Regions from separate parts of the Glutamicibacter halophytocola genome, predicted to be linked through region 1. Evidence: riboswitches for the same ligand, from Rfam matches in the RefSeq annotation. Region 1 holds a riboswitch; the other holds the start of a gene.
The links. Region 1 has a riboswitch for thiamine pyrophosphate ahead of thiM (hydroxyethylthiazole kinase). Riboswitches for the same ligand answer to the same signal wherever they lie in the genome.
Positions count from the first base shown of each region.

Region 2: it holds a riboswitch for thiamine pyrophosphate, as region 1 does, so the genes downstream of both, AOZ07_RS13170 (ECF transporter S component) here and thiM (hydroxyethylthiazole kinase) in region 1, are expected to answer to the same signal.

Region 1 covers NZ_CP012750.1:65,700-72,990, forward strand. The annotation lists gene thiD (bifunctional hydroxymethylpyrimidine kinase/phosphomethylpyrimidine kinase) at 1-877, opposite strand, end outside; gene thiE (thiamine phosphate synthase) at 859-1,500, opposite strand; gene thiM (hydroxyethylthiazole kinase) at 1,493-2,287, opposite strand; TPP riboswitch at 2,277-2,371, opposite strand; gene AOZ07_RS00315 (GntR family transcriptional regulator) at 2,409-2,774, opposite strand; gene AOZ07_RS00320 (hypothetical protein) at 2,771-4,366, opposite strand; gene AOZ07_RS00325 (aldehyde dehydrogenase family protein) at 4,470-5,903, shown strand; gene AOZ07_RS00330 (amino acid permease) at 5,983-7,291, shown strand, end outside.
Region 2 covers NZ_CP012750.1:2,840,838-2,848,128, reverse strand. The annotation lists gene AOZ07_RS13195 (Na+/H+ antiporter subunit D) at 1-827, shown strand, start outside; gene AOZ07_RS13190 (Na+/H+ antiporter subunit E) at 839-1,471, shown strand; gene AOZ07_RS13185 (MrpF/PhaF family protein) at 1,468-1,734, shown strand; gene mnhG (monovalent cation/H(+) antiporter subunit G) at 1,734-2,138, shown strand; gene AOZ07_RS13175 (DUF4235 domain-containing protein) at 2,191-2,442, opposite strand; TPP riboswitch at 2,516-2,639, shown strand; gene AOZ07_RS13170 (ECF transporter S component) at 2,703-3,323, shown strand; gene AOZ07_RS13165 (ATP-binding cassette domain-containing protein) at 3,320-5,647, shown strand; gene AOZ07_RS13160 (aminodeoxychorismate lyase) at 5,644-6,519, opposite strand; gene cls (cardiolipin synthase) at 6,689-7,291, shown strand, end outside.

The DNA of each region.
Region 1 (7,291 bases):
CAATGAACTCCAGGTTGTCGATGGAGCCGCGCAGCTCGTGGATCTGCTGCCACCACTGATCCATCGGATCAGCTTCGCTGAAGAAGTGGGCAAAGTGGTTCACCGGGCCATGCCCGCGGCCGACGTTGAGTTCATCGGCAGCTCCGATGGCGCGGAACAGATAGGCCTTGGCCTGTTCCAGCGCGCTGGCCCAGTCGCCGCCCGATGCATAGATCGTCGCCAGGGCGCTGGACAGGGTGCATCCGGTGCCGTGGGTGTTCTTGGTGTGGTGGCGCTGGTTGCTGAACTCGGCCAATACTCCCTGGGCGGAAACCAGCGCATCGGGACACAGGTCCCCGGCCAGATGCCCGCCCTTGGCCAGGACCAGTGCATCATGCTTGGCAGCCAGCCGCCGGGCCTGTTCCAGGACCTGCGGCCAGTCGGCCGCTGCCGGCTCGCGCAGCAAGCTTGCCAGCTCCAGCAGATTGGGCGTGATCACCGAAGCGCGGTCCAACAGGGAATCGAGCACCGCCTCATCTTCCAGGAGCCGGTCCCCGCTGGTGGCTACCATGACCGGATCCAGTACCACCGGGGCATCCACGGTATCCAGCCATCCGTTGACGGCGCGGATGATCTCCTCGTTGGCCAGCATGCCAATTTTAATGGCATCGATCTGGACGTCGGCGCTGATCGCGTTGAGCTGAGCGAGCACAAACTCGCCATCGATGGCCTGTACCGCGCTGACGCCCAGGGTGTTCTGCGCGGTCAGCGCGGTGATCACGCACATGCCGTAGCCGCCGTTGGCGGCAATGGCCTTCAGGTCCGCTTGGATTCCTGCGCCACCGGAGGGGTCGGAGCCGGCAATGGAGAGAATGTTTTTCACTGCGCTGCCGCCCACGCTGCCACCAGCTGCCCGCTGGCAGCTTGCGGGTCGTCGGCATTGCAGATGGCGCGGACCACGGCCAAGCCGGCTCCGCCGCCTGCGCGGATGGCGCTGGCATCCTGCGCGGTGATCGCCCCGATGGCTACGCAGGGCAGGGAAGTCCGCGATGCGGCGCGGGCAAAACCGTCCAGCCCAATCGGGGTTGGGTGGTCCTTTTTGGTTGGAGTGGCACGCACTGCGCCGACCCCCAAGTAGTCGATCGCCTCGGCATCGAGGTTGGCCTGCGCCAGCTGGGCATCGGTGGAAGCGCTCAAGCCGATGATGCCTTCGCCCATGATCTGGCGTGCCAGGCGCACCGGGATGTCCTTCTGGCCGATGTGGATTCCACTGACCGCTGCCCCGGCCGCGCGGGCCGCCAAGAACACGTCGATCCGGTCATTGATCAGCAACTTCGCCTTGCCTTCGGTGAGGCGGGTCGCGGCGCAGGCCAGTTCGAAGAATTCGCGCGCGGTCTCGTCTTTGGCCCGCAGCTGGATCCACTCGATGCCGCCGGCCACCGCCCCTTCGATGACTTCCAGGGTGGTGCGTGGCGTGCAGCTAGCGGTGTTGGCTACCAGGTATGCGCCGATATTATCCATGGTTCAATTCCTCGTACTTCAAATTCTGTAGTTCTTCAGGTTCGGTGGCGGCCAGGGCATCAAGGAAGGCCACGGCAAAACTCCCCGGACCGCTGCTTGCCGCCAGCGCCTTTTCTGCGGCGAGGCCATAGAATCCGTGGGCAGCGATGGCTGCGTCAAAGGGGTCCTCGTGCACTGCGAGCATGCCCGCGTTGAAGGCGCCCAGCGCGCATCCTCCACCGGTGATCCTGGTCAACCCGATCCCGTTGGTATGCACCAGCACGGTGCGGTTCGCGTCGATGATGGCGTCCGCTTCACCGGAGATGGCAACAACGCACCCGTGCTCCTTGGCCAATTCGCGTCCGGCGTCCAGGGCTGCCTGCACGGTATCTGCTGCATCAACACCTCGGCCGCTGGAATCCTTGCCCGCCAAGGCCAGGATTTCCGAGGCATTGCCGCGGATCAAGGCCGGACGCTGCTGCACAATGTGTCGTGCGAAATCGGTGCGCACCGAAAGGGCGCCCACGGCTACCGGATCCAATACCCAGGGGGTGCCAGCCGCGCTCGCCGAGAGGACCGCTTCCTCCATGGCAACCATTTGCTCGGTGCTTGGAGTGCCCAGATTCACCAGTACCGCGGAAGCCATGGCGGCAAACCCTCCGGCCTCTCCGGGCAGGTTGGTCATCGCCGGCGATGCGCCGGAGGCAAGAAGGACATTGGCGGTGAAGTTGGTGACGACAGTATTCGTCAGGCAAAAAACCAAGGGGGAGCGTTGCCGGTATTTTTGGGCAACGATAGGCAGAGTCATGCGACATCCCTCCGCTAGCGTGAACTAGATCAGGTTCGACGGGTTTCATCTCAGTCGGCTTCTCCGGCACCCCGTGTCACTGATTTAGAGAGTACGCAGAAGGGGTGCCCAGAACAAATCCTCAGGGTTCGCGTCGTGCCACCAATGCCTTGAGCGTCGCGGCGTCAACATGCTGCGCCGCCGCCAATTTCCACAGCTGGTCCACCGCGGCCACCAGGTCTTCGTGGGTATCAACAGATCCGGGTCGTTCGCTCACTATGGTGCCTGCGCGGCGCCTCGAGGAAATCAGCCCTTCGGCTTCCAGCTCCTTATAGGCGCGAGCCACCGTTCCGGCTGCAACCCCCAAGTCCGTGGCCAGCGCTCGGACGGTCGGCAATCGGTTGCCCGGCGCCAACTCGCCAAGGTTGATGAGCGCGGCAATCTGCGAGCGGATCTGCTCATAGGGTGCGGTGGCTGCCTCAAGGTCCACACTGATCTGTGTGCTCATGCGGACGTTGACCTCTGCAAGGACCTTGCTTCGCTGTCCATGGGGCGTTCGAGGAATATGACCGCCGGAATGCAGAAGATCATGATGGCAAGAAGATCCAGGCGGACCGGAAACTCGTAGCCGACAACCAGCATGGCCGCGACGGTACTTGTGACCGCTCGCAGGGAACGCAGTTCTAAAACCCTCCGGTACCAGATTTCTTCAGCGGCCGTAACGTTCCACGGGATAATGGATCTACGCGCGAACCAGGCAAATCCCAGATGTGCGAGGACGAGCAGGACTACCAGGGCAATGACAACCACTTTGCTTGGCGCAACGAAACCCCATAAGTAGTCCAACGGGGGAAAGAGCAAGAAGTACAAGCACGCAACTATGAGCAATCCGGCGCAAATATAAGGCGACATGGGCAACCTTGCCGAATGCTTGGGAGCGGCAGAAATCTGCCGTGAAACCACGTTCGCGTACCCGAGGTAAAGCGCATTCAACGCAAGGTAGAACACTGCGGCACTGGTGAACAACACCAGCATCCAAGTCTCGCGCTCGCCGGTAGGCAACTTGTAGTCATCGCTGACAGGCAAATTCGGCCATGCGATGAAAATGGCAACGAACATGAGCAGGGCTGTCGCGTATTGCAGGGAGAACAGCTGATCGCGCAGCCTGCTGAACCCGGTGCGTTTTGCCCGCGGGAGATTTTCAAAGTTCGTCGGCGGTCGCCAGAAAAGCATCAAGACCGAAATGCCCAGGACAGCGTAGTTCGCCGTCCAGTCCAGGTTGTTGCCGATTTTGTACATGCTATCCATGTACTCGATCCCCGCACCTGATCCATCAATGTAGCGTGTGGACTCGTTGTGGAACCAGCGCGCCTTGTAGTGCAGGGCCTCTCCCGCCTGTACCGCCAGCGATACGGCAACGGTGCGGTAGAGGCGGTTCAGCCAGATGGTGCGCAACAGCCGGTTATTGTGCTCGGAGATTCCCGGAAGTGGCCGACGCCTAAGAATGACAATGGAAGCTACGATTGCAGCCAATGCGAGGATTCCGAAGCTCACGTAGAGGTAAGGAAGGATCTCTCCGGCAGCACGCAATCCGTCCTGCGAAGGATTGCTGTAGGAGTAATCATCGGCACTGATTTCAGTCTCTGGCAATGGTGCAATGGCTGCGACGTCTCGAACAGAGTAAACCGTCACGCAGGCCAGGATCAGAACAACCAGCGTTGCTGCAACGAGCTTCTTGGGTATCGGGCTCGTCAAGGAACGTGGGGCAAGAGTCGCGGTGCGCAGCGGCTTCAACCGGCGTGGCCAGGTGTACTGGCTGGCGACATAGATGAAAGCGACCCACAGGCCAGGGGTGGCTGCTGAAGCAATGCCCATCGCAACATCGAGATTACTTTGATCGCTTATGGGCACGTCCACGGCTTCGCCGAACCAATTGCTTGAGGCAGTGGCAAAGTAGCCGATGATTGCACACCACAATGCGTGCTGTCGTGCGCTTCTGAGCAGTTCACCGTTCTTAGCACGACCGAATGCCCGCAATAAGAAATAAACAACCAGCGCCGCTACGGCAAATGTGCCGAATTGTGTTGATAGAGATGCCATCGTGCCTCCTCGGTGATAATTAATGTATCAAACAGTTGATACATAATGAATCCTTCGGCGCATTAATCGATGGAATTTCCGTTTGGTGACGTACGCTCAAATCATGGGTCTGTTTACTTCCACTCCGTTGCCCGAGCCGGTCGGCGATTCCGCCCCTCCGGTGGACGAGCATCCTTCACGAATTGCCACGGTTCTGAGCCATTTGCGCCGTTCTGCCGACACCCGCATCACCCACCCGCGCCGCTTCCGGATCCAGCAATTGCGCGCGCTGGAGAAGATGCTCGAAGAGCATCTTGACGACTTTGTGCAGGCACTGAATGACGACCTCGGAAAGAGCCCCACCGAAGCCAAATTTGCCGAGGTCGACGTGGTGCGCGCCGAAATCGATTTTGCGCTGAGGCATCTGGCCGAATGGATGGACAGCACCGGCGTGAAGGTGCCGCTGGCGCTCCAGCCGGCCATCGCGAAGATCGAGCCGCGACCCTTGGGCGTGGTCTTGATTATTGGCGCATGGAACTACCCGCTGCAGCTGGTGCTCGCGCCGCTGGTTGCCGCCATTGCCGCTGGCAACGCCGCGGTTCTCAAGCCCTCGGAACTCGCCCCGGCCACCTCGGGGGCCCTGGCCAAGTTCCTCCCGCTCTATCTGGACGAGCGGGTCTTCGCGGTCATCGAAGGCGGTGCGGATACCGCCTCCGAATTGCTGGCAGCACGTTGGGACCACATCTTCTACACCGGTGGGGAGCGGGTTGCGAAAATCGTCGCGATGGCAGCCGCCCAGCACCTGACTCCCACCACTTTGGAACTCGGGGGCAAGTCCCCGGCCGTCGTTGACAACCACTCGCTGGCCACCGCCAAGCGCTTGGCCTACGCGAAGTTCATGAATGCCGGCCAGACCTGCGTCGCACCGGACTACATCCTGTGCATCGGCGATGCCACGCCATTGATTAACCGGTTGGGCCAGGCCATCTCCGGTTTCTACGGCAAGGAGCCAATCACCCACCCGGACTTTGGCAGGATTGCCAGCCACCAGCATTTTGAGCGCTTGCTGGCCATGATGGAACAGGGCGAGGTGGTGTTCGGCGGTGAGTATGACGAAGCAACCCTGCGCATCGCCCCGACCATCATGCGCAACGTGGACCTTGGCGGCACCTTGATGACCGAGGAGATCTTCGGTCCGATCCTTCCAATCATCGAGGTCGAAACCTTCGAAGAAGCGCTGGAGTTCATTGCCCGGCGCCCATCGCCGCTGGCCGCATACCTCATGAGCGAGAGCCCTCGGCTTCAGTCGATTTTCTCGGACAGGGTTCGCGCCGGGGCCATCGTGCACAACGCTCCGCTGGCCCAGATGGTCATTCCCACCCTGCCGTTTGGCGGGGTGGGGGCCAGCGGAATGGGGTCGTATCACGGCAAGCATGGCTTTGACCGGCTTTCGCAGATGCGTTCAGAACTCAACAAAACCACGGTGGTGGACACCCTGAGCGCAATTTATCCTCCATATTCGTGGGCCAAGCGAAAGATTATTGATCGCTTACTGTAGCGCGGTTCATAGCTATGAGACTGCTCAGGGTGCTTGGATTGAAAGGTTGGAAATTTCTAGGCATCAGGAGATGTAACGCATGACTGAGCCCGCACCGTCGCAGGACGGCCTGAAGCGTGGCCTCAAAGCTCGCCATATGCAGATGATTGCCATTGGCGGCTCAATTGGTACCGGACTATTCGTCGCGTCCGGCGGCACGATCTCTGAAGCTGGCCCCGGTGGCGCGCTGGTGGCCTACGCCCTGATTGGCATGATGGTGCTGCTGCTGATGCAGTCCCTGGGCGAGATGAGTGCGCGGCTTCCGGTGGCAGGTTCATTCCAGACCTATGCCACCGTTTTCGTTAACCGGCACTTCGGCTTCGCGATTGGCTGGAACTACTGGTTCAACTGGGCGATTACCGTTGCCGCCGAGCTGGTAGCGGCCGGCATCGTGATGTCCTATTGGCTTCCGGATGTTCCGGGCTGGATCTGGGCGGCGATCTTCCTGGTGCTGCTGACCGGACTCAACGCCATGTCAGCGAAGGCGTTTGGCGAGGGCGAGTACTGGCTGGCGGCAATCAAGGTCATCACCGTGATCGTTTTCCTGGTCTGCGGCTTTGCGATGATCTTCGGAATCATCGGCGGCACCTCGCCTGGCTTCGGCAACTGGACCGAAGGCGATGCGCCATTTGTCGGCGGTTGGCTGTCCATCGTCTCGGTCTTCATGATCGCTGGATTCTCTTTCCAGGGCACCGAGCTGGTTGGTGTAGCTGCTGGTGAAGCGGAAAACCCCCAGCGCGATGTTCCGAAAGCCATCAAGACGATCTTCTGGCGCATCATGCTCTTCTACATCGGTGCCATCTTTGTCATCGGCATGTTGATCCCGTATCTGGATCCATCGCTGCTCTCATCCGAGGCATCGGACATTGCCACCTCGCCATTCACCCTGGTCTTCGAGCGCGCGGGCATCGCCTTCGCTGCGGCATTGATGAACGCAGTAATCCTCTCGGCCATTCTTTCGGCAGGCAACTCGGGCCTATATGCCTCTGCGCGCATGCTTTACTCCATGGCCAAGGATGGGAAGGCGCCGAAGATTTTTGGACGCCTCAACAAGCGCGGCGTCCCCGTGCCGGCCATGCTCTTGACCGCCTCAGTAGGACTTTTCGGATTCCTGACGGCAATTATCGGCCAGGGCGAGGCCTACACCTGGCTGCTGAACGTGTCCGGCCTGTCCGGGTTTATCGCCTGGGTGGGGATTGCGGTGAGCCATTACCAATTCCGCAAGGCGTACGTGGCCAGCGGCCAGGATCTAGCCGACCTTCCGTACAAGGCGCCATTGTTCCCGCTGGGCCCAATTCTCGCCTTTGTGATCTTGCTGGTTGTTATCGCCGGCCAGAATTACCAGGCGG
Region 2 (7,291 bases), 1.1 Mb from region 1:
ACGCAATCGTGCGCACCGAAACACTGATTTTCCCGGGTGGCGCCGTGAACGCCGGGCTGCTGGTGGTGGCGGCGCTGACCATGGTGATCGGTATTCTTGGTGCGCTGGCGCAGACGGACTTCAAGCGCATGCTCTCCTTCACCCTCACCAGCCACATCGGATACCTGATTTTCGGCGTGGCTGTCGGGGGACCGCTGGCCATTGCGGCGACCATCTACTACGTGGGCCACCACATCATCGTCCAGACCTCGCTGTTCATGGTCGCTGGCCTGATAGAACGCCGTGCCGGAAGCTCCAATGTCACCAAGCTGGGCTCATTGGCCAAGCTTTCCCCGGCCCTGTCCCTGCTCTTCTTCATTCCGGCGATCAACCTCGGCGGCATTCCTCCGTTCTCCGGTTTCCTGGGCAAGTTCGGGCTGCTCCATGCCGCCGTGCAGGATGCCGACCCGCTGACCTGGGTGGTGGTGGGCGCCGGCCTGCTGACCAGCCTGCTGACGTTGCTGGCGATCATTCGTGTCTGGGCCCGCATCTTCTGGCGTCGCGCTGCCGATGCCGAGGTGCCGAACCAGGAGCTGGTGGATGAAGCAGCCCAGGTGGCGTCCGAAACCGCGGCTGGTGGAGCGCAGAACCCCGGCCTGGGCCTGAAGCTGGCCCGGGAATTGGAAGCTGCGTCCCTGCCCTGGGGCATGCGCTATGCCACCGGTTCGCTGGTGGCAGCGGGTATTGCCCTGACTATTTTTGCCGGGCCGATTTTTGAATTCTGTGAACGGGTCGCCGCGGAGCTCATTGCCCGCGACGCATACATCAACGCGATCTTGCCATTCTGATTGGAGGGATGATGCCGACTAAAAAATTGAAACCCGGTGACCAGCGTATTGATGATGCGCTGGATACCTCAGGCGTGCGCCACCGGGCGACGCTCAAGCAGGAATGGCCGCTGCTGGCCCTGCTGATTTTTGTGTGGTGCGCACTGTGGCAGGATTTCTCTCCGGCGAACCTGATCTTCGGTGTGATTATCGCGCTGGTCATCGTCACGCTCTTTCCGCTGCCTCCGGTGGTGCTTTCGGGACGCATGAACGTTTGGTACTGCCTGCAGCTATTCATCTGGTTTATCGGCCAGGTGTTTGTGGCCAGCTTCGAAGTGGCCCGACTGGCCATCTTCCGGGGAAAGAAGACCCGCAGCGGGGTCATTGCGGTTCCTTTGCGCACCGACTCGGATCTGATCGTGACAACGGTTGGCCATGTGCTGACCCTGATCCCGGGATCCTTCGTCATTGACGTGGACCGCAGTTCCTCAACGCTGTACTTGCACTACATCAATATCGAATCAAGGCAGGATATGGACCGCGCCCGCGAAGCCGTGCGCGACATTGAACGCCGGATGATCATGGCCATCGGCAGCCGGGATGAATTCGACGCGATCAAGCACGAATGCGGACCGAACCTGATGCGAATGAAGGGCAAAAAATGATGGAAATCGTGATGTGGATTTGCGGCATCATGCTGGGCTTGGCCACCGTTGCCTGTGTAATCCGCGTGGCCAAGGGCCCCTCGATTCTCGACCGCGTCCTCGCACTGGACGTGATGCTGCTGATCATCTCCGTGGCCCTGTGCCTGGAGATGGTCTACAACCGGCACTCCGACTACCTGCTCTTCGTCATTGCCGCTTGCACTTTGGGCTTCATCGGCTCGGTCACCGTCTCGCGCTACGTTTCTGACCAGAGGAATGCCTGATGGAGATGTTCGTGGATATTCTCGTGGCAGTACTGCTGATTGCCGGTTGCCTCATGTCGCTGATTGCCGGTATTGGCCTGCTGACCTTTCCCGACATGCTCACCCGCATGCATGCCGCAACCAAGCCCCAGGTCCTCGGGTTCTTGCTGATCTTCACCGGGCTGGCGATTCATCTGCGCAGCTGGGCTGTGGTTCCCGTGCTCTTCCTGGCATGGGGGATGCAGTTGTTGACCGCGCCGGTTTCGGCCCATATGATCGGGCGCTCCGGCTACCGCACCAAGCACGCTGCCAAGGATTCGCTCTATGCCGATGAGCTCAAGCAGATTGTAGACAAGACCAGCAGTGCCCCGCCCACCGGAACCTTCGATGCAACCTCGGGTGCATCGGGAAAATCTGAAGACTAGGACAACACAGCACGGGCATCCCGCCGACGGCGGGATGCCCGTGCTGTGTGCACTACTTGCTAAAGCGTGCGACTACCTTGTTGCTACCGCGGTCTGCCAGCACCTGAATGGTGGCTGCCACGATGGCCGAGAAGATCGCAAATCCGAGAGCCTGGCGCAGCGAAGCCTCGGCGGCTTCTTCACTTCCCTTGCGGGGTGCCTTGTTTCCGGTGAAACCCTTCCACAGCTGGTCAACCAGCTTGCTGCCGACAAAACCGGCGCCAATGGAAATTCCCGTGGTGGCAAGTTTCTGCACTGTATTCATTTTGCCCTCGCTTCAACGTCGTGACTTATCGTTCCTCTGCCCAGCATACCTGCGGTATGGTAGGTGGGCAGTAATTTTCCGACAGGGGAGCGTCAGACTTCGAAACTGGAGTCGCAAGACGCTGAGAGTGCGATAGATCGCAGACCCTCGAACCTGCTCCGGCTAGTACCGGCGAAGGAAGTCGAGCATCTCGGATGCGGACCGGGAGCATTGTGCCCTGGATCCGTACATCTCCCCTCCTTGATATAGGAGGACCACCAATGAACCAATCAGCAGCAAACCAGCGTTCTGGCTGGCGCGTCGTAGACATCGTCACCGCATCGGTCATCGCAGTCGCCTCGGGCGTCATCTTCTGGGCCTGGAGCGCAGGCTACGGGCTGTTCTCGCTGGCCTTTGCGGCCTTCCCGCCCGCGGCAGCGCTGCTCACCGGCGTTTGGCTCTTCCCCGCAGTGCTTGGCGCGCTGATTATCCGCAAGCCCGGCGCGGCCCTGTATTGCGAGCTGCTGGCAGCGGTGGTCGAAGCGCTGCTCGGTTCGCATTATGGCCTGACCGTGCTGCTGTCCGGCCTGGTCCAGGGCCTGGGTGCTGAAGTGGTCTTTGCCGCGTTCCGCTACCGCAAGTGGAACTTGGGCGTGGCATTGCTTGCAGGGCTCTTCTCTGGACTTTTCGCCGGTATTTCCGAGGCCTACATCATGGCCTACTACGTTGAATACACCCCGGCGCTGAAGCTGTTCCACGTGATCGCTACCGGTGTCTCCGGGCTGATTGTTGCAGGCCTGCTGTCCTGGCTGGCAACCCGCGGCCTGGCCAAGACCGGCGCGTTGAGCGCTTTGGCCAGCCGCCGGGCACACCTTGAATCCGGAAAACTGGCCGCAAAATGAGTTCGGTGGCTAACACCGGTGCCACGGCACAAACTCGGCGAGGCATCGAGATCATTGCTCGAGGTTTTTGCTGGCAACACCCGGAACGCTCGCAACCTGCCATCTCGGCATTTGACGTGCAGATCAACTCCGGCGAAAAGGTGCTGCTGATCGGCCCGTCCGGGGCAGGCAAGTCAACCTTGCTCCATGCCCTGGCCGGACTGCTGGAAGTCGATGGGGCCGAGCAGATCGCCGGTCAATTGCTCATCGACGGGTCGGACGCCTTCGCCCGGGAACACCCGGTGGGACTGATGCAGCAGGACCCGGAGACCCAGGTGGTGCAAAGCCGGGTCGCCGACGATGTGGCCTTTGGCGCCGAAAACCTGGCGGTGGATCCGGCCATCATCCGCCAGAGAATTCCCGAGGCCCTGGACGCGGTGGGGCTGGGCATGCTGCCCATGGACCACCGCACCCAGGAACTGTCCGGCGGGCAAAAGCAGCGCCTGGCCCTGGCCGGAATCCTGGCCATGCAGCCGGGGCTGATGCTGCTTGATGAACCCACCGCCAACGTCGACCCGGAAGGCATCGGGCCATTGCGCGATGCGGTGCTCAACGCCGCCCAGCTTAGTGGCGCCACGCTGATCGTGGTCGAGCACCGGCTGGATGCGTGGGCAGAACATATGGATCGAGTGATCGTCCTCGAACCAGGCGGAGGTGTCGCCCACGACCTGGACCCGCAACGGCTCATTGACGATGAAAGCCTGCGTGCAGAGCTTTCGGAGGCCGGGGTGTGGGTGCCAGGCTATTCGCCACAGGTCCAACCGGCCAGCCCCCGGCCCGGGGCGCTGCTTCTGGAAGCCGCCGAGCTGGTCAGCGCCCGCAGCGGGCAAGCGCCCCGGACCCAAGCGGTGGATCTGGCGGTGAGCGCCGGAACGGCGACGGTTATCCGCGGGGAGAATGGCGCCGGGAAATCCACCTTGGCACTGACCTTGGGCGGTTTGCTGGAACCGGCACAGGGAGCCCTGCAGGCTTCCGACGCGCTAGCCAACGGCCTGGGGAAATCACCGTTCAGCTGGCGGGCAGGAGCCCTGATCGGCCGGATAGGGTCGGTGTTCCAGGAACCCGAACACCAATTTGTCACCCAGAGCGTGCGCGAAGAATTGGCATTTGCGCCGCTGCGGGCGAAGGCAAGCGGCGGCCATGAGCTGAAGTATGAACCGCAGCAGGTTGATGCCCTGGTCGAGTCGCTGCTGCAGCGTTTGGGCTTGCAGCATCTGGCCGAAGCCAATCCCTTCACCCTTTCGGGAGGGGAGAAGCGCCGGTTGTCGGTGGGCACGGTGTTGGCCGCGGCCCCGGACGTGCTGATCCTGGACGAGCCAACCTTCGGGCAGGACGCCAGGACGTGGCGGGAGCTTGCCGGGTTGCTCGTGGAGCAATTGGAGCAGGACACTGCGATTATCGCAGTGACTCACGATGAGCATTTGGCCAGCGTTCTGGGGGCCCAGGAGATTCACCTGGCCGCTGTCGCGAAGCAACAGCCCGCGATAGCCAGGGGCCCGGTCCTGGACGCTCCGGTGGGCCACAGCTGGCTGGCGAAGATCAATCCCCTGGCCAAGCTGGGCGCGGTGGCAGCAGCCACCTTGCCCCTGATTACCACCTTGGATTGGGTTTCGGCGCTGGTGGTCGTGGCTGCGACCATCCTGGCCTTCCCCTTGGCGGGCTTGAGCCCGGCAAGATTCTTCAAGCGGGCCTGGCCCCTGCTGATCGCCGGGGTGGTGGCCGCTTGGGGCATTGCCCTGGTGGGGCAGGACAGCGGCGCCGTGTATGCGCAGCTGGGGATCTTCAGCATCACCGAGGGCTCGGTCCACGGCGGTATCGCCACCGGCTTGAGGGCCTTCGCCTTGGCGCTTCCATGCATTTTGCTGCTGGCAACCACCAATCCCAGCGACTTGGGCGGGGCACTGTCGCAGCAGTTGCGAGTTCCGCACCGTTTTGTGCTCGGAGCGCTGGCTGGCATGCGCCTGCTAGGGCTGATGGTCGAAGAATTCGCCACTCTCGGGCTGGCTCGGCGGGCGCGCGGGGTGGGCAGCTTCGGCACCGTTGCCCAGCGCATCTCCGCGAAGCTGGGCCAGTGCCTGGCCCTGCTGGTCCAAGCACTTCGCCGGGCCGGGCGGCTGGCGGTCACCATGGAAGCCAAGGGCTTCGGCATCGGGCAACGCACCTGGATTCGCACAGCCACCTTCACCAGCAAGGATGCCGCGGTGCTGTTGGCGGGCATCGTGCTGGGCACCGTGGCTGTAGGCGCGGCCGTGCTGGCCGGCACCTACAACCTGGTCTGGGGCTAGCGGATCGCCTCGCTGAGGGCGCTGAGCTCTTCATGGAGCTCGGCGTCCAAGCGCAGCGGCTTGGCGTCGATGGTGCGCACCGGGGTGAGCAGGCGGATGGAAGAAACCAGCCATACGCCGTCTGCCTGGTAGAGGTCCTCGGGACGCAATGGGCCGTAGCCCAGTTCCCAGCCATCCTGGGCTGCCGCATCAAAAATGGCGCTCTGCGTGGTTCCCGGCAAGATGCCGGTTTCCAGCATCGGGGTCAGCAGGCGCTTGGTCTCGCCATCGCGCTGGGCCACCAGCACGGTAGAGGTTGGCGCTTCGAGCACGATGCCGTCGGCCGAGGTGAAAATGACGTCGTGGGCTCCGTGCTTGCGGGCGTAGCGCAGGGCCGCCATGTTCACTGAGTAGGACAGGGTTTTGGCGCCCATCATCAGCCACGGTGCGCGTTCGGAGAGTTTCGAGTCGTAGCCGCGATCCAGCAGCAACACGTCGACACCGGTCTCGCGCTGTTCCTTGCCCAAGGCCGGGGCCGGGGTGACCGTGACCCAGCAGATGGCCGGATCCTCATCGTGCTGGCCGCGGGCTGCAACTAGCTTGACCACTGCTTCTTCGGCGCCGCCGGTGGCATCAAAGTCGGCGACTGCGGTATCCACCGCCGCGTACCAGCTGCGCGCATCGGGGATGACCAGATCGGCCACCTCGGCCGAGGTGGCCAGGCGGGCCAAGTGGGCCTCGATTTTTCGGACAGCCTGGTTGGTGTAGAGCATCGATTCGAAAACACCGTCACCGCGGGTGACTCCCTGCGCGGTGACCAGAAGCTGGGGTGCTGAAATATCGGCCAAGTAGCCTGCCGGATAGGCCGGATCCAAGAATACTAGTGAGCTCATACCTACAGATTATCGAACCCATGCCACTTCCGTGGCCTTTCTTCTGAATGGTGTTCAGACAAGGCGAAGAATCTTAGATAAGCTGGGCGGAGGCATTTGAGCTGCCTGACGCAGATCAGAGCCGAAAATTGCGTCGATCATCGTGCATTGCCAAGGGGGTGCCTTAGTGTTGCCAAGCAATGAAGTGCTGGTGCAAATCGGTGGCGTGCTGTGGAGCATCCTGGTCGCTATCGAACTCGCGGTTCGCTACTTCATGATCGGCATCGTCCCCGGCAATCGGCGCCCGACAACGGCCATGGCCTGGTTGCTGGCGATCTTCTTCCTCCCCGTGGTCGGGCTGCTGGCCTACTGGCTGTTTGCCAATCCGCGCCTTTCTCGCCGCCGCTTGGAAAAGCAGCAACGCGCCCATGCGCAGATCATGGATGCCACCAGGCACATGCAGATGCCGGAGGAGTTCCATTCACAAGAAGAGTGGGTTGAATCCGCGGTGATGCTCAACCGCAACCTCGGCGCGATGCCGCTGGAAGGCGGCAACAGTGTCGAGGTGATTTCCGAGTATCGTTCCTCCATGGAGTCGATGCGCGAAGAAATCGACAAGGCCACCCGCTATGTCCACATCCAGTTCTACATCATGGGTGATGACGAAGAATATGTTGGACCGGTGCTCGACGCGCTGGAGCGGGCAGTCCAGCGCGGGGTGCACGTGCGCTTGCTCTTCGACCACCTGGGCACCTTGCGGGTCAAGGGCTATGGCGAGCTGAAAAAACGGCTC